Regions from separate parts of the Mesorhizobium sp. B2-8-5 genome, predicted to be linked through region 2. Evidence: predicted binding sites of a transcription regulator. Region 2 holds the regulator's gene; each other region holds the start of a gene.
What was found. Region 2 encodes LexA, which represses DNA repair genes until DNA is damaged. Its sites were predicted from a motif close to TGTTCNNNNTGTGTTCNG; they were not measured.
Positions count from the first base shown of each region.

Region 1 (4,613 bases), 2.8 Mb from region 2:
TTCGCGCCTGTCGCCGGTTTCCGGCCGTGGCTTGAACTTCGAGCGGTCGAAGCGCGGCTTGCCGGCGCCGTCGCGCTGCTCGCGGCGGCCTTCCTGGGCGGGGCGATCGCCGGGCTGGCCGGCAGCGGCGCCAGGCTGGCCATCGCGCGCGGGCTGGCCGCCACGCGGACGATTGTCGCGACGGTTGTCGTGGCGATGGCGCGGACGCTGATGGTCGAAGCGCGCCTGGCGCCACAGAAGGACAGGCTTCGGCTCTTCAGTCTCGGCCGCGGTTTCGGCTTCCGTCGTCATTTCAGTCGATGCGGGGGTCTCGCTCGTGGCCGGGGTTTCGGTCTGCGAGGACTCGGCCTGAGCCGAAGGCACGCCTTCCTCCGTCACGGCCTCGCCGGCCGGCTCATCGCTTTGCGCTGCCGGTTCGCCTGCCGCCGCGGTTTCCGTGGCCACGGTCTCCTGTCCAGCTGTGTCGTCGACAGGCTCCGCCGCGCTCTCGGCCGGGGTTTCGGTCCGCGAGGACTCGGCCTCAGCCAAGGGCACTCCTTCCTCCGTCACGGCCTCGCCGGCCGGCTCATCGCCTTGCGCCGCCGGTTCGCTTGCCGCCGCGGTTTCCGTGGCTTCCGCGGCCAGAGTTTCCTGTCCGATTGTTTCGTCGACAGGCTCCGCCGCGCTCTCGGCCGGGGTTTCCGCGGCATGGATTTCGGTGCTGTCCGTCTCCGGGCTCTCGCCGGACGTTGCCACGGTGGCGGCCTCGGGGGCGGGCGCCTCCGTCGCCCGCGCGGCGCGAGCGGCCTCTTCCGCGGCGAGCTTGGCCGCGGCCGCTTCACGGGCGGCGTCGTCCTGCGCGTCGAGCTTCGCTTTCACCTCGGCGGCCGGCTTTGCCTCGGAGCGATAGCCGAGACCCTTGAGGATCTCCTCCATGTCGTCGGCGGTGGCGCCGAGGATCGACATCATCGGCGGCGTCACCATGAAGGCGTGGCCGTCATAGGCGCCGTCCGGACGCTGGCCGAGGCCAGGCTTCCAGTTGGTCGCCGGGCGGATGAGGTCGGCGAGCCTTTCCAGGATGTCGACGCGCACGGCGCGGCGGCCGAGATTGCGGTAGCCGGCGAGCTTGTAGAAGGTCTTGTCGAAGGCCGGGTCGATGACCACGGAAGTGCGGCCGGAGGCCAGCGCATGCACCACGTCGCCGAAGCCCGGCTTGTCCTTGCCGTCATTCTTCAGCGCCCAGAGCAAGGTCACCAGGCCGGCAGGCGCCGGCTTGATCAGCGCCGGCACGAAGACATGGTAGGCGCCGAAGCGCACGCCGAGGCGGCGAAGTGCCGCGCGGCCTTCCTGGTCGAGAGACTTCATCTCCTCCGCGATGTCGCGGCGATTGATCAGGCCGAAATGCTCGACCAGCTGGAAGGCGATGCCGCGCGCGATGCCGGTGAGCTGGTCGGCATTCTTCAAGTCGACCAGCGGCTTCAAAAGCGACTCGATCTGGAAATTGACGAAACGCTCGGCGCGCGCCGCGACCTTGTCGCGGGCAGGCCCGGTCAGCTGCTCGTCGGCAAGCAGGACCAGGCGCGGCTTCAACGCCTCGTCGCCGGCGACCAGCGTGCCGATCGGCGCGCCGATCCAGCGCAGGACGCCGTCCGAGCCCAAAGCCAGGTCGCCATTGGCGCAAGCGGCAAAGCGCTCGGCGCGCGCCTCGAACTCGGCGGCGAGCGCCTTCTGGGCGGCGGTGCGCACCGCCTTGGCGTCCTCGCCGCCGGCGCTCTGGTCGGCGGTGAAGCGGAACCCCTGCAACTCGCCGACATGATGGCCTTCGACGAGGACGGTTCCGGTAGGGCTGATTTCGGCTTCAGGCATGGTATTTTCTCTAAGGCGCCGCATGAGGACGGAAGTCCTGCGGTCTACGAAGCGTTTCGTCAACCGCTCATGCAGCGCATCCGACAATCTGTCTTCGATTTCGCGCGTCTTTTCCTGCCAGTGTAGCTGATCGGCCAGCCAGCCGGGGCGGTTGGAGACGAAAGTCCAGGTGCGGATCTGCGCGATCCGGTGCGAGAGCGTGTCGATATCGCCGTCCGTCGTGTCGGCGCGCCGCACCTGCTCGGCCATGTAATTCTCATCGACATAGCCGTGACGCGCAAGGTCCATATAGATCGAGGCGACGAGGTCGGCATGATGGGCCGGCGCGATCTTGCGGTAGTCCGGCAGGGCGCAGGCTTCCCACAGCAGCGCCACGCGCTCCTTGCCGGTGGCCAAAGCGCGGATGTCGCCATCGCGCGACAGATGCTCCAGCGCCTGCGCGTCCACGGCCGGCAGCGCGCGGGTCAGCCCTTCCACCGGCGCATTGGCCTCGATCGAGCGTTTCAGCGCATCGAGGCTGGAAAAGTCGAAATCGGCGGTGCGCCACTGCAGCACCTTCACCGGGTCGAAGTCGTGTCCCTCGATCTTGGCGACCAGATCCTCGTCGAACGGATCGACCTGGCCGGTGACGCCGAACGTGCCGTCGCGCAGGTGCCGGCCGGCACGGCCGGCGATCTGGCCAAGCTCGGCGGCGGTCAGGTTACGGTATTGGTAACCGTCGAATTTGCGGTTCTGGGCGAAGGCGACATGGTCGAGGTCGAGGTTCAGTCCCATGCCGATGGCGTCGGTGGCGATGAGATAGTCGACATCGCCGGACTGGAAGATCTCCACCTGCGCGTTGCGGGTGCGCGGCGAGAGCGCGCCGAGGACGACGGCCGCGCCGCCCTGCTGGCGGCGGATCAGCTCGGCGATGGCGTAGACCTCGTCGGCGGAGAAAGCGACGATAGCGGTGCGCCGCGGCAGCCGGGTGAGCTTCTTCGAGCCGGCATAGGCAAGGTGCGAAAGCCGCGGCCGCGTCACCACCGACACGCCCTTCAACAGGCGCTGCAGGATGCCGTGCATGGTGGCAGCGCCGAGAAGCAGCGTTTCCTGGCGGCCGCGCAGATGCAGGATGCGGTCGGTGAAGATATGGCCGCGTTCGAGATCGCCGGCGAGCTGCACCTCGTCGATGGCGACGAAGGTGGCGTCGGTTTCGCGCGGCATCGCCTCGACGGTGCAGACCGAATATTTCGCCCCGGCAGGCACGATCTTCTCCTCGCCAGTGATCAGCGCCACCTTGTGGGCGCCGACCTTCTCGCAGACCCGGGCATAGACTTCGCGGGCGAGCAGCCTGAGCGGCAGGCCGATGACGCCGGTCTCATGCGCGACCATGCGCTCGATGGCGAGATGGGTCTTGCCGGTGTTGGTGGGCCCCAGCACGGCCGTCACGTCGCGGCCCGAAAGGATCAGCGGCTGGGAGTGTTTCGGCTGGATGTTCATCGGCTCGGAAATAAGGTTTCTGCCGCTTGTAGTCTGAAGCACGGCGGTGCTGCCGCGTGTGACAGGCGACACATAGGGACTTCGGGCGCGAAGCGAAAGCGGAATGTTCCTTTGGGGACAGGCAGAGCGGACCGGGGTGGGCAAAATCGGTCGTTGTTAACGGCTGGAACGAGTCTGGAACGAATCAGCGACGAATCGCTGACTCGTTCTGATTCAGGTTTTGTTCACGGCTATATGTGGGTTTTTTGACGGCGAGTCTCACCACATGCTGAATCGCTGAATTGGCCCGATTCCTGCGTGGCCCCGTCTGACCGAGACTGTCGTTAACTTTTGCCGGGCAACGGTCGCGGTTGACTTGAGCCTTGCCCTCAAAGTTATGAAATTATTGATTTTTCTTAATCGCCTTTAACGGATTCGGTGACGTTTGCGCCGTCCGCCGTTAACTTTCCGGCCAAAGCCAGAACGAATCGGCGACGAATCAGCGATCCGGTTATTTTCCCGGTTTGTTCACCCCTAGATATGGTGTTATCCACAGCTTACCCACCGAGAATTCACAGCTTGTTGGCGGAGTTGCGCATAAAGGAGGCTGCTGCCGTTAACCTTTGCGTGCCGAATTGAGGCAAGGTGTCGCGCCGAGCTTGTCGACGGGGCAAAAAGGCGGCTCCGATGTCGGGGCCGCCTCGGCGCAAAAAGGGTATCAGGCGAAGTTGGGTATCAGGCGAAGTACTGGCCGCCATTGGCGGTGATGGTCGAGCCGGTGATGAAGCCGGCCTCGTCGGACGCCAGGAAGACGACGCAGCGCGCGATCTCTTCCGGCTCGCCGAGGCGGCCAACCGGGATCTGCGGGATGATGCGCTCGGTGAGCACCTTTTCGTCGATCGCCTTGACCATTTCGGTCGCGATATAGCCGGGGCAGATGACGTTGACGGTGATGCCCGCGCGCGCGCCTTCTTGGGCAAGAGCCTTACTGAAGCCGATATCGCCGGCCTTGGCGGCCGAGTAGTTGACCTGGCCGGCCTGGCCCTTCTGGCCGTTGATGGAGGAAATGGTGATGACGCGACCGAACTTGCGGTCGCGCATGCCGCTCCACAGAGGATGCGTCATGTTGAAGACGCCGGAGAGGTTGGTGTCGATGACTTCCTTCCACTGCGCGGGCGTCATCTTGTGGAACATGGCGTCGCGGGTGATGCCGGCATTGTTGACCAGCACCCCGACCGGTCCGAGATCGGCTTCGATCTGCTTGATGCCGGCGGCGCAGGCCTCGTAGTCGGCGACGGACCATTTGTAGA
Region 1 is NZ_CP083951.1:1,371,505-1,376,117, forward strand. Features, by position in the region: gene FJ430_RS06635 (helicase-related protein) at 1-3,324, opposite strand, end outside; gene phbB (acetoacetyl-CoA reductase) at 4,039-4,613, opposite strand, start outside.
Region 1: the regulator LexA is predicted to act here: its motif matches at 3,489-3,506, upstream of FJ430_RS06635 (helicase-related protein).

Region 2 (4,613 bases):
AGAGGGCATGGCGACGGCAAAACCGTGGCCGACCGCACCTCCAGCCAGATGCGACCAGGAGGTCTTGTCTGATTCCATCCAGTAACCGCCATGGATGAACACGACGAGCCCCTTTGGCGCGGCAGGTGGGAGAAACAGATCGAACCGGTTGCGCGGCGCTTCGCCGTACACGATATCGAACCGCGCCCTGCCTTGCGCCAACAGCTTTTCCCTAAAGGCTTGCGCCGGTTGATCCCAAGCCGCGGGCCAGCGGTCGCCGCCGGCGATGTTCGCGCCGTTGGCATAGGCGTTGTCCCAGTCGGCAATACGGTTTTCGAACACGGCCCCTCCGCGATCAGGTCGATGTTGAGCGGAGTTTAATTGGCATCGCCGCGGTCAGGTAACGGTTGTCTTGACCGCGAAGCGGGCTTCTCGCCAGACGCCGGTCCGCAAGATGTCTTCGAGCACTTCGACGGCATTCCAGACATCCCTGTAGCCGACATAGAGCGGGGTAAAACCGAAGCGCATGGTCGACGGCGCCCGAAAATCACCGATCACGCCGCGTTCGATCAGGGCCCGCATGATCTGGTAGCCATGCTGGTGAATGAAGGAAATCTGGCTGCCGCGTTTGGCGCCGTCGCGGGTGCTTTCCAGCGTAAGATCGTAACCGCCGCACCGTGCTTCGACGAGTTCGATGAACAGATCGGCCAGCGCAATGCTCTTCCTCCGCACCGTCGCCAGGTCAACGCCGTTCCAGATGTCGAGCGCGCCTTTCAGCGTCCGCATCGACAGGACCGGCTGCGTGCCGCACAGAAATCGGCGGATGCCGGTGCCTGGCGCATAGGCTTGCTCGAAGGCGAATGGCCGTGCATGGCTCCACCACCCGCTGAGCGGCTGCCGCACATCGGCAAGATGCCGCTCGGCCGCATAGATAAAGGCAGGAGAACCCGGCCCGCCATTGAGATATTTATAGGTGCAGCCGACGGCGAAATCGGCGCTTGCCCTGTCAAGTTCAACCGGCATGGCGCCCGCGCTGTGGCAGAGATCCCATACGATCAGCGCACCGGCGTCATGCGCCATTCGCGTAAGCGCCGCCATGTCGCGCAACTCGCCGGATTTGTAATTGACGTGGTTGACCAACACCACCGCCACGCGTCCGTCGATCAGTTCCTCGATGGTCGGCGCGTCCACGCCAGCCAGGCGCAGGACAGTGTTCTTTCCGGTCCAGGCCACCCCTTCGGCCATATAGATATCGGTCGGAAAACTGTCGCCCTCGGCAACGATCACGGTTCGGTCCGGCCGCATCGCCATCGCCGCGTGCAGCACTTTGTAGATGTTGATCGACGTGGTGTCGCAGACCACGGTCTGGCCCGGCGCCGCGCCGATCAGGCGCCCGAGCTGGTCGCCCAGCTCGACCGGCATGTCGAACCATCCATCCTTGTTCCAGGCACGAATGAGGTCATGCGCCCACTCCTCGGCAGCTGCCTTGCGCAACTCGTCGAATGCGGCATGCGAGGCCGCTCCCAACGAATTCCCGTCGAGGTAGATCACCCCCTCCGGCAGGACGAAGCGATCGCGCAGGGCGCGCAGCGGATCCGCTGCATCCATCGCCTCGATCTCGGCGAGATCAGGAATTCCCCCCATCATGCTGCCGCCTCCATTTCGGCATGGCGCCTCTCACGGTTGGCCAAGGGCGGTTGTCTCACCACCGTCCGTGCCACGGCAAGAACCTTCTGCGCTATGTTAGCTGGTCCATAGACGGCGAAGACCAAGGATTGCGACCATTGCCGAAGTTGGCATTTTGGGTCCGTTTCGTTCACGGTGAGGCACGTTCGCGCAAGAGCCGAAGCGATCCCGCCCCGCGCCTTTGTGATGGTGTTGGACCGCGCTTCAGCTTAAGGAGGGCTGCATAATCGAGCGGAATCAATGACACCGCCGACCTGACCCGGTCAGGTATCCCTTGGATGCAACATTGTTTCCGAAGCCTCAACAAATTCACTAAACTTTAAACGGTTGCGGAACACAACTGGAACAGATAGTGTTTGTTCTGGGTTTGTTTTTCTGATTCCGGTTTCAGAACCCAAGGGGGCCGCCATGCTGACGCGCAAACAACATGAACTGCTGATGTTCATCCATGAACGCCTCAAGGAGAGCGGGATTCCACCGTCTTTCGACGAGATGAAGGAAGCGCTCGACCTCGCCTCCAAATCGGGCATCCATCGGCTGATCACGGCGCTGGAAGAACGCGGCTTCATTCGCCGGCTGCCGAACCGGGCGCGCGCGCTTGAAGTGCTGCGGCTGCCCGACTCGATCGCGCCTGGCCTGAATGCCGCGAGAAAGTTTTCGCCGAGCGTCATCCAGGGCGGCCAGGGCAATCTTGGCCGCGAGGTCAAGCCGGCGGCGCCCTCGCGCACGCCGACACCCAGCAATGACGACGACGCTGTTTCGGCCGTGTCCATTCCGGTGATGGGCCGCATCGCCGCTGGCGTGCCGATAGACGCCATCCAGCACCAGACGCATTCGATCTCGGTGCCGCCGGACATGATCATGGGCGGCGAGCATTATGCGCTGGAGGTCAAGGGCGACTCGATGATCGAGGCCGGTATCTTCGACGGCGATACGGTCATAATCCGCAACGCCAATACGGCAAGTCCGGGCGAGATCGTGGTGGCGCTGGTCGACGACGAGGAAGCGACCCTGAAGCGGTTTCGTCGCAAGGGTGCCTCGATCGCGCTCGAGGCCGCCAACCCGGCGTACGAGACCCGTATCTTCGGACCGGACCGGGTCAAGGTTCAGGGTAAGCTCGTCGGACTCATCCGCCGTTACTGAGCAGAACCGCGCGGCGGTCTTCGCCGGAACTGTGTGCCATCTATTCTGTAGGCTGCGGCGCGACCGCCGGCTTTTCCGGTCGTTGATAGGGCGGCAGCCCCCTCGCCTCACGCGCGTATTTCCGCTGCTCGTGCCAGGGTCGGTACGGTTCTTCGACCGCGTAGCGAACGGTTGGCCGCGCGGTTGCCGATTGCGGATCAAAGAAGATGGCGGCGCTGCCGTCGCGTGCCAGCTGCCGCTTGGTGACGACGAGTACGCGCGGATCGCGGCATGGATTGTGGGCCGTGGCGTCGTCGATGACGATGAGGTCGGCGAAACCGCAAGCAGGCCGGGCGCTGGCGCGGTTCTCGGCGAGCGCGACGATGGCACCGGAAGGATGCCGGCCGATGCAGAGGTCGCCGATGCAGTAGAAGGGCGAGCCGGGCGGCAGGTCGACGGGATCGGCGATGTCGAGGGCGTCTTTAGCGAACGTCTCCGGCGGTACGATTTCCTCGGCTTTCAGCGCCCGTTTCCAGTTGTCCGTGGTGAAGTCGTTGGAGCGCGTGCGGTTGATGGCAAGCTCGCCGCCGCCGATCGGCATCGCCACCAGATGCGCGTCCTCCGAGACAAGCACATCCGGGGCGCGGACATGCGGAATGGCCAGCAGCGCGGCGAGCGCGAAGGGTACGGCGGCAAGCCTCAGCCAGGTGGTGGCCATCGTCGCGATGACCAGCGCGACCGTCGCCAGCAGCACCGACTGGATCGAGATCAGCCCGACGGCGTCGACTGGTGAGCGCTCGGAGATCCACGCCGAAATGGCGATCATCGCCGTCAGGCCTTTGCCCATGACAAAGAGGAAGGGGCCGTCGAAGCCGAAGGGCATGGCCAGCGCGCTCAACACGGCGAACGGCATGACGATCAGTGAGACGATCGGCATGACCGACAGATTGGCCAGCAGGCTGAGCGGCGATACGCGCTGGAAGTGCCAGATCGCAAACAACAATGTCGCGCTGCCCGCGATGAGCGACGTCACGGCGGCACCACCTACTCCAATCGCCAGTTTTCGCGATAGGAAGCCGAGGAACGAATGCTTTGCCGGCGGCCCGGTCGTTTTGCCGGCGCGATAGTCGGCAAAACCGGCATAGGCGCCGACCAGCGCGGCGGTGGCGGCGAAGGACATCTGGAAGCTCGGGCCGACAACTTCGTGCGGCGAGACAAGGATGACGGCGATGGCCGAGATCGCCAGGTTGCGCATGGTGAGCGCCGCGCGGTCGAAGAGCACGGCGGCGAGCATCACGGCCAGCATGATGAAACTCCGCTCGGCCGCCACCACGATGCCGGAGATCACGAGGTAGGCGGCGATCGAGAGCAGCGCGATTGCAGCGGCATATTTCTTCACCGGCCGGCGCGACGAGAAATCCGGAAACAGCGCGAAGGCGCCGCGCAAAAGGACCATGATCGTGCCGGCGACCAGCGCCATATGCAGGCCGGAGATCGAAATGATGTGGTAGATGCCGGTCCGTCGCATCGACTCGTTGATGGCTTCCGGAATGCCGGCACGAACGCCGACGATCAGCGCCGCCGCGATCTCGCCTTCGGATCCGCCGATGGCGCTCCTGATGTGATCGGCGATCCCTTCGCGCGCGTTTTCCACTGCCGATGCGACGCGCGCGCCAAACGGCGCTTTCGCTGGCGCAATCAGCTTTGGATCACCCAGGAAAAAGCCGCTGCCGCCAATGCCGGCAAAATAGCTGTCGAATGAAAAGTCGTAGCTGTCCGGCCGAACCGGGCCGGTCGGCGGCAACAGCTTGGCATAGCCGGTCAGC
Region 2 is NZ_CP083951.1:4,175,199-4,179,811, reverse strand. Features, by position in the region: gene FJ430_RS20300 (alpha/beta hydrolase) at 1-321, opposite strand, end outside; gene kynU (kynureninase) at 376-1,623, opposite strand; gene lexA (transcriptional repressor LexA) at 2,074-2,808, shown strand; gene FJ430_RS20285 (ComEC/Rec2 family competence protein) at 2,849-4,613, opposite strand, start outside.

Region 3 (4,613 bases), 210 kb from region 2:
AGAAGGCGGGCATGGTCTCGCAGCCATGTCCGATCACCGGCACGCCGCGCGTCTCCAGCACTTCCAGCGTCTTTTCGATATCGAGGATCGCCTTGGCGCCGGCAGAGACGACGACAACCGGCGTGCGCGCCAGCTCGTCGAGATCGGCCGAGATGTCGAAGCTCTTTTCCGCGCCTTTGTGGACGCCGCCTATGCCGCCGGTGGCGAAGACCTTTATGCCGGCCATATGCGCGGCGATCATGGTGGCCGCAACGGTGGTGCCGCCGGTACGCTTTTGAGCGACGGCGAAGCCGATATCGGCGCGCGACAGCTTCATGGCGTCACCGGTCATGGCAAGCGATTCGCGCTCGCCGTCGGACAGGCCGATCTTGATGCGGCCGTCGACCACGGCGATCGTCGCCGGCAGCGCGCCGCCATCGATGATGATCTGCTCGACCTTGGCGGCCATCGCGCCATTGTCAGGGTAGGGCATGCCGTGGGTGATGATGGTGCTTTCCAGCGCCACCACCGGCCGGCCGGTGGCAAGCGCCTCCGCCACGGGCGGGTGGATGTCGACGAAGGGGCGGGCGGTGTCGGGTGTCACGGCTGTCTCCGATCAGGAGGAAGTGGGTGTCTGGTGGCCCTATGCCACCTCCCGCGCCTCCGGCACAAGGCCAAGCGCCTGCGTGAAGTTGCCCGCCGTGAAGGACGGCACGGCCTCCGGGCTCTCTATGGCAAGCATCGCCGCGGCAAGGCCCTCGCGCAGCGCGGCACGCAACGGCAGGCCGCGCAGCAAGGCGGCGACGGTTGCGCCGGTCAAGGCGTCGCCGGCTCCGGTCACGTCGGCAACTTTGCGCGGCGCGGGTGGATCGATCTCGAAGACGCCGGTGTCGTCGAAGCCCAGAACCGGGGCGCTGCCGGACGTGACCACGCCGGCATTCAGGCCGGCCCGCCTGAGCGCGTCGACAAGGGTTTCGCCGGATAGCTCGGCGTCGGCCAGCGCGGCGGCTTCGCGGCGGTTCATGAAAAGCAGCGACAGGTCGTCGAGCAGCGGCGCCAGGCGGACGACCTTGGCCGGCGAGACGGCGATGGCGAAGACCGGCCGGCCACCGGCAAGCGCTACCAAGCGCTCCAGCGCCGCCGTCGGCAGGTTGGCGTCGCACAGGATGGCGTCGGCCGCGGCGATCGCCTCGCGCACCTTGGAACGCCTCATCTGCTTGGGGAAGGCAAGATCGTAGAGCGTCATGTCGGCCAGCCCGACAATCAGCTCACCTTCGGCGTCGATCAACGCCGTGTAGCTCGGCGTCGTGCGGTCGAGGAACACCACCGAGAGGTCCGCTATTCCGGCGTTGTCGATCGCCAAGGCGACGGTGTCGGCCGCAGCGTCGCCGCCGCGCACCGATATCAGCGAGGCCGACACGCCGCGCTTCACCACGCTGCGCAGCGCGTTGAAAACCACGCCGCCGACGTCCTCGCGCATGATGCCGGGATTCGAAGCGGCGGGCACATAGGCGCCCGAGACCTGGCCGCGCCGGTCGATATGGGCTCCGCCCAGCGCCAGGATTGTTGGGGATGTCGGCATGCGGATATGGTAACCTTGGTTGATAGTTGGCTGCGCACACTAAGTTTCTGCGCGTCACCCCGCAATCGGCGCCGCGATTCGGGACATGCGGATATCAAATCTCTTCTGGACCAGTGGTTCTGTTTCGCTCCAGCCCTGGTGGGACAAAGAAAGAACATATCCAGATATTGATTGTTTTTCAGCTGCTTGCCGCCCCTTGCCAAATGAGAACAAAAAAGGTACAAAACAAGCAGGGATCACGGATTGTCCGGCCTTCATTGACGACCAAGGGGTGATGTATCATGGCTCAGAATTCTTTGCGGCTTGTAGAGGATAAGGCAGTGGACAAATCAAAGGCTCTGGACGCGGCGCTGTCGCAAATCGAGCGCGCTTTCGGCAAGGGCTCGATCATGCGGCTCGGCGCCAACGAGCAGGTGGTCGAGATCGAAACCGTGCCGACCGGCTCGCTCGGCCTCGACATCGCGCTCGGCGTCGGCGGCCTGCCGCGCGGCCGCATCATCGAGATTTACGGGCCGGAAAGCTCGGGCAAGACGACGCTGGCGCTGCACACGGTGGCGGAAGCCCAGAAGAAGGGCGGTATCTGCGCCTTCGTCGATGCCGAGCACGCGCTCGATCCGGTTTATGCCCGCAAGCTTGGCGTCGACCTCGAGAACCTTTTGATCTCGCAGCCCGACACCGGCGAGCAGGCGCTGGAAATCTGCGACACGCTGGTGCGTTCGGGCGCCATCGACGTGCTGGTCGTCGACTCGGTGGCGGCACTGACGCCGCGCGCTGAAATCGAAGGCGAGATGGGCGATTCGCTGCCCGGTCTTCAGGCTCGCCTGATGAGCCAGGCGCTGCGCAAGCTGACCGCCTCGATCTCGCGCTCCAACACAATGGTCATCTTCATCAACCAGATCCGCATGAAGATCGGCGTCATGTTCGGCTCGCCCGAGACGACCACCGGCGGCAACGCGCTGAAATTCTACGCCTCGGTGCGCCTCGACATCCGCCGCATCGGCTCGGTCAAGGACCGCGACGAGGTCGTCGGCAACCAGACCCGCGTCAAGGTGGTGAAGAACAAGCTGGCCCCGCCCTTCAAGGTGGTCGAGTTCGACATCATGTATGGCGAGGGCGTGTCGAAGACCGGCGAGCTGATCGATCTCGGCGTCAAGGCTGGCGTCATCGAGAAGTCAGGCGCCTGGTTCTCCTACAATTCGCAGCGCCTCGGCCAAGGTCGCGAGAACGCAAAACTGTTCCTGCGCGACAATCCCGATACGGCGCGTGAGGTCGAACTTGCATTGCGCCAGAATGCCGGGCTGATCGCCGAGAAATTTCTCGAGAATGGCGGCTCCGAAGGCGGCGACGACGGTTTCGAGGACGAAGCCGGCGCCTTGTAGGGCCGGTTCGTTCCAGGAAGATCGCGCAGCAGTTTCCTGTTCGGGATTGGGCGGAAGCTATTCGTCGGCTTAGCCGGAGTTCGGCCACAATCCTTGTTTATCGTCTTATGCTTATGTAATCGAGTTCTTGAGTATTGCGTACCCGAACCGCCGGCCTTCGCGCCGGCGGTTTTGCATTTTGCGGGCGGCGCCGGGCCGTCGCTCGCCGGCGGATTGACCTAAAGCGCGTCGCGTCGAAACGGATTCACGCGACGCGCTTTAGGTCGTTGCTTGATGCATGTCGTTGTCGCAAAACCGAGGTCACTTTTGCGCGACATGCACTAACTCCGTGTTTCTGGACAGGCTCAAGAGCTACGGCTAAAAGGCCCATCTATCTTCTGGAAACACCAAAGCCCATCAGCCGCCGGCGACGCCGGCGGTTCTCGCGAAAAGGCAGTACGCAATGAGTGGCGTGAACGATATCCGGTCGACATTTCTCGACTACTTCCGCAAGGAGGGCCACGAGATCGTCGCCTCCAGCCCGTTGGTGCCGCGCAACGATCCGACGCTGATGTTCACAAACGCAGGCATGGTGCAGTTCAAGAACGTCTTCACCGGCCTGGAGAAACGTCCCTATTCGCGAGCGTCCACCGCGCAGAAGAGCGTGCGTGCAGGCGGCAAGCACAACGACCTCGACAATGTCGGCTATACCGCGCGCCATCTCACCTTCTTCGAGATGCTCGGCAATTTCTCGTTCGGCGACTATTTCAAGGAGCGCGCGATCGAGCTTGCCTGGAACCTGATCACCAAGGGTTTCGGCCTGAAGAAGGACAAGCTGCTCGTCACGGTCTATCACACCGACGACGAGGCGGCTGGTTACTGGAAGAAGATCGCCGGCTTCTCCGACGACCGCATAATCCGCATCCCGACCTCGGACAATTTCTGGGCGATGGGCGACACCGGCCCGTGCGGTCCGTGCTCGGAAATCTTCATCGATCGCGGCGAGCATATCTGGGGCGGCCCGCCCGGCAGCCCGGAAGAGGACGGCGACCGGTTCCTGGAATTCTGGAACCTGGTGTTCATGCAGTATGAGCAGGTGACGAAGGAAGAGCGCATCGACCTGCCGCGTCCCTCGATCGACACCGGCATGGGCCTGGAGCGCATGGCCTCCATCCTGCAGGGCGTCGAAAGCGTCTTCGAGACCGACCTGTTCAGGCATTTGATCGACGCGGCGTCCTCGGCGCTAGGCCAGGGGCCGAACCAGGAGAACGTCGGGTCGTACCGCGTCATCGCGGATCATCTGCGCTCGTCCTCGTTCCTGGTGGCAGATGGCGTGCTGCCGTCGAATGAGGGGCGCGGCTATGTGCTGCGCCGCATCATGCGCCGTGCCATGCGCCATGCGCAGCTGCTTGGCGCGAAGGAGCCGCTAATGTGGCAACTGGTGCCGGCGCTGGTGCGCGAGATGGGCCAGGCCTATCCCGAGCTCGTGCGCGGCGAGGCGCTGATCACCGAAACGCTGAAGCTCGAGGAAACACGCTTCCGCAAGACGCTGGTGCGCGGCCTCGGTCTGCTTTCGGACGCTACGGAGACGCTGCATGCCGGCGACATGCTGGATGGCGAGACGGCCTTCAAGCTCTACGACACCTATGGCTTCCCGCTCGATCTGACGCAGGATGCGCTGCGCCAGCGCAGCA
Region 3 is NZ_CP083951.1:3,969,631-3,974,243, forward strand. Features, by position in the region: gene FJ430_RS19235 (pseudouridine-5'-phosphate glycosidase) at 1-583, opposite strand, end outside; gene FJ430_RS19240 (carbohydrate kinase family protein) at 623-1,561, opposite strand; gene recA (recombinase RecA) at 1,843-2,940, shown strand; gene alaS (alanine--tRNA ligase) at 3,383-4,613, shown strand, end outside.
Region 3: the regulator LexA is predicted to act here: its motif matches at 1,767-1,784, upstream of recA (recombinase RecA).

Region 4 (4,613 bases), 1.6 Mb from region 2:
TCGGCGCTGGATGACGTCAAGGCCAAGCTGAACTAAGCTTGCGTCGAAGCTTCGAAATCAAAAGCCGCCTGGCCAACCCGGCGGCTTTTTTGTTGTTTGAAAGGGAGCGTGGCGCCGAAGCTGCCAATCTCCCCCACAAGCGGCTACGGCATGCACACATTTCCGAGCAGCTGGTCTGTGGCGATAGCGTGCATGGCAGCTTGGCGCATGCATTGTTTAATGTAGCGCTGGTCGACCCCCACTCCGTCTCGGCTTCGCCGAGCCACCTCTCCCCCGATCGACGGGGTAGAGGAAGGCGCCAGCTTTTTGCCGTCAACGCCCGTCCAGCAAGGCACCCTTCCTTTCCTTGCGGAGGGGGGAAAGGTGGCGCTGCGAAGCAGCGACGGATTGGGGAACCACGTGGCAATCAAGCCTGCGCCGATCAGTCACGCCAGTGACAGAGGATGTCCGCAAGCCGCAACCACATTGAGGGAGATTAGCCAACTACTCCAGCCCGGCCAAGCTCTCTTCCTCAACCACCTCCGCCCCGCCCAGCCTGAACGGCGCGAACGAGGCCCGGTGCAGCCTTGCCACTGGCCCATGCATCTCGATCGCGGTCCGGTGCCGGACCGTCGCGTAGCCCATATGCACCTCGAAGCCGTAATGTTCGTGGTGTCCGCCGCAGCCGCACATCATGCGGTCGCGCATCACCTTGGCGACGATCGAGGCTGCGGCGATCGATTGCGAGCGCTGGTCGCCCTTGATGAGCGCCCGGCCTTCGCAGGCGAGACCCGGCGGAATGTCGCGGCCGTCGGCCAAAGCGAGCTTCGGCTGCAACGACAGGCCGGCGGCGGCGCGGCGCATCGCTTCGAGGCTGGCTTTCAGGATGTTGCTGTTGTCGATGCCTTCGGCGCTGATCGAGGCCATCGAGACGCTGAGCGCCGACCCCAGAATCTTCAGGAACAGCGCCTCGCGCTGCAAATGGGTGAGGCGTTTGGAATCGTCGAGGCCTTCCGGGATATTGGCGGGGTTGAGCACCACCGCGGCGGCCACCACCGGTCCGGCCAGCGGACCGCGCCCTGCCTCGTCCATGCCGGCGACTGGCCACAGCCCGTCGGCCATCGCCTTCGTCTCGATCGAGAAGTCGGGCTTCTCGACCATTTCAAAGAGAAGCGGAGAATCGGAACGCGCGCGAGCCATGGTGCGGCGAGGTTCGCATCGGCTCCGATTCTCCGCAAGTCCTTCCGGGTCGGATGGGGCGTCGGACCGGGAAGGCACCGTCTCGCGGCCGGGGGACAGTGGCCGGACGGGATTCTTGAAAAGGATGACAATTCCAGACGGAAAATCGCTTTGCCTGGAATTGCTTAGCGCCGGCCCGTCATGGCCGGCGCTGAGGTTAAAGCAGCATCAGCTGTTCGCCGGCGCCCGAACCTGCGACGAATTGGTCGGTGCGAAGCTGCCGCCGCTCGACATTGAGGCCGAGCCGCTTGGCGGCGATCTCGAAACGCCGGCCGATCTGCCAGGCATAGGGACCGGCGCCCTTCATGCGCTTGCCCCATTCGGAATCGTAATCCTTGCCGTCGCGCATCGAGCGGATCAGCGACATCACATGCCGGTAGCGGTCGGGATAGTGGCGCAGCAGCCAATCCTTGAAGATCGGCGCCACTTCGAGCGGCAGGCGCAGGATGACGTATCCCGCCTCCCTTGCACCGGCGGCTCTGGCCGAATCGAGGATGCGTTCCATCTCCGGATCGTTGAGGCCCGGAACGATCGGCGCCACCATCACCGATGCCGGAATGCGGGCATCAGAAAGCTGCCTGATCGCCTCCAGCCGTTTCGTCGGCGTCGACGCGCGGGGTTCCATGGTTCTCGCTAGCATGCGGTCAAGCGTCGTCACCGACAGCGCCACCTTGGCAAGGCCGCGCTCGGCCATGCGCGACAGAATGTCGATGTCGCGCGTCACCAGCGCCGACTTGGTGACGATGCCGACCGGATGGCCGCGCGCCTCCAGCACTTCCAGGATCTCGCGCATGATGCGGTATTGCTTCTCGATCGGCTGGTAGGGATCGGTGTTGGTGCCGATGGCGATCGTGCGCGGCTGGTAGCCGGGCTTGGACAATTCCCTGTCCAGCATGCGCGCGGCATCCGGCTTGGCGAAAAGCTTCGATTCGAAATCGAGCCCCGGCGACAGGCCCATGAAGGCATGCGTCGGCCTGGCGAAGCAGTAGACGCAGCCATGCTCGCAGCCGCGATAGGGATTGATCGAACGGTCGAAGGAGATGTCCGGCGACTCGTTGCGGGTGATGATCGTGCGCGGCTTCTCGACCTGCACTTCCGTCTTGAACGGCGGCAGTTCCTCCAGCGAGTTCCAGCCGTCGTCGAACACATGGCGGCTGACCGGCTCGAACCGGCCGGACGGGTTGATGCCGGCCGAGCGGCCGCGATTGCGGTCGGGCCGCACGCGCATGCCGCTCTGTTCGATCATCGCGTTTGCCATCTCGGCCCTGCCTGCTCCGAAAGCAGCAATGTCGGCGCGGACGATCTGTTCCATTTTCGCCCTCTCCCAGGGACTGTCGGCAGGCTGTCGAATCGCTCTGTTCATGAAACTATTCCTATTTTACCGAAGAGAACAAAGCAAGAACTTTTTCGGCGGAAAGCCGTAACTGGCGCAAGCCGCGGCTTTCCGCTATTCGGCTAAGGATGCTCAGCGTTCTCATCGAAACCCGCAACGACGAAGAGGGTCTTGCCCGTACGCTCGCCTCACTGGTCGGCGGCGCGGTCGAGGGCGTGGTGCGCGACGTGATCGTCTGCGATCAGGGCTCGACCGACCAGACGCATCGGGTGGCCGAACATGCCGGCTGCCATTATGTGGCCGGCGGCATCGGCGCCGGCATCGGCCAGGCCAAGGGCGATTGGCTGCTTTTTCTGGAACCCGGCGCGCGGCTTGCCGACGGATGGATCGACGAGGTGGTGGCGCACGCGGCGAAGCAAACCATGCCGGCGCGGTTTTCACGCGCCCGGGCCGGCCGAGCGCCTTTCCTGGCCCGCGTCTTTTCGGGCAACCGCGCGCTGGCCGAGGGTCTTGTCATCAGCAAGCGTCAGGCCTCGGCCTTGGCAAAGAGCGCGCGAGGCGCCGAGGCCCTGGCGCGCGGCCTTGCCGCCAGAAGGCTGAACGCCGAAATCTGGGTGGCTCCGCCGAAGTGATGCAGGCTCCCCCTTGTGGGAGAAGGAAGAAGCGCTGTCCCTGCCCAGTCAGGTCCCTCTGATTTCGACGGGCATCCAGGCCCTGCGGCGCCTGGCGACACGTTGCTCGCGCGTTTCGGCATCGAACCGAACGGCGACCGGCTGGCGGGAGAACAACTCGTGATCGTCAAGCGCGTTGACAATGACGACCGCCGTGGCGTCGTCACCGTCTCCGGCGATTGCCGCGACATAGACGCCGCACTCGCGGCAGACGAGATAGTCGGCGGTGCGCAGGCCGAAGCGGTAGACCTGCAGCCGTGCCCTGTCTTCGACTGAGATGCTCAGGCGTCCGTTCGGATCGGCGGCCGCGCGCGAGCCATGCCGGGTGCAGAACGAGCACTGGCAGGCGCGAATTTCCAGTCCGGCCGGATCGAGCGCGGTGGAGAAGCTCAGGCGGATGTTGCCGCAATGGCATCCGCCGCTGTGAACGGTCATGGCAGATTGTCCCTTGTTCGCAGCACAAGGTACTTTGCCGGTCGCGGCTTCGGAATGGCTGCTCGTAGGCGAGAGCGCCACTCCACCTGCAAACCGGATGCCGGTCGGGATGCTTTGCCTTTAGTTATGCACCAGTCTTGCCGCCGCGCCTGAGATGCTCGTCCAGCCGCGGCATGATCTCGACGAAGTTGCAGGGCATGTGCCGGTAGTCGAGCTGCGCCTTGATGATGCCGTCCCAGGCGTCCTTGCAGGCGCCGGGCGAGCCCGGCAGCACGAAGACGAAGGTGGCGTTGACGACGCCGCCTGTCGCCCGGCTCTGGATCGTCGAAGTGCCGATCTTGTCATAGGAGATGCGGTGGAAGACTTCCGAAAAGCCGTCCATGCGCTTTTCGAAAATCGGCTCCAGCGCTTCCGGCGTCACGTCGCGGCCGGTGAAGCCGGTGCCGCCGGTGGTGATGACGACATCGATGTTTTCGTCCTTCGACCAGCCGAGAACCTTGTCGCGGATCTTTTCGCGGTCGTCGGTGACGATGTCGCGGGCGGCAAGCGTATGGCCGGCTTCCGTGATGCGGTCGGCCAGCGTCTGGCCGGACTTGTCGTCGGCAAGGCTACGCGTATCGGACACGGTCAGCACGGCGATGCGCACCGGGATGAAGGGCCGGCTCTCGTCAAGCTTCGCCATCGGTCACCTCCATGCTGCGCGTCGCGGCGACGAACCAATCGGGATGGCGCGCGCGGATCTCGATCGCCGCGCGCTTGGCGACATTGCCGGTCTCGAACAGGCCGAAACACGTGGCGCCCGAGCCGGACATGCGCACGAAAGCTGCGTCGGCGCGCTTGAGCGCCTTGAGCGCCTCGCCGATCGCCGGCTGGATCGAGCGGGCGGCAGGTTCGAGGTCGTTGCGCGTCGTCTCGAGCCAGTTGCGGACGGCGTGGAAGTCGAGGCGCTTCGGCAG
Region 4 is NZ_CP083951.1:5,732,095-5,736,707, reverse strand. Features, by position in the region: gene FJ430_RS28410 (F0F1 ATP synthase subunit B) at 1-36, shown strand, start outside; gene FJ430_RS28405 (ribonuclease HII) at 484-1,179, opposite strand; gene FJ430_RS28400 (PA0069 family radical SAM protein) at 1,376-2,530, opposite strand; gene FJ430_RS28395 (glycosyltransferase) at 2,680-3,183, shown strand; gene FJ430_RS28390 (GFA family protein) at 3,232-3,657, opposite strand; gene moaB (molybdenum cofactor biosynthesis protein B) at 3,782-4,339, opposite strand; gene FJ430_RS28380 (4-(cytidine 5'-diphospho)-2-C-methyl-D-erythritol kinase) at 4,326-4,613, opposite strand, start outside.
Region 4: the regulator LexA is predicted to act here: its motif matches at 2,605-2,622, upstream of FJ430_RS28400 (PA0069 family radical SAM protein).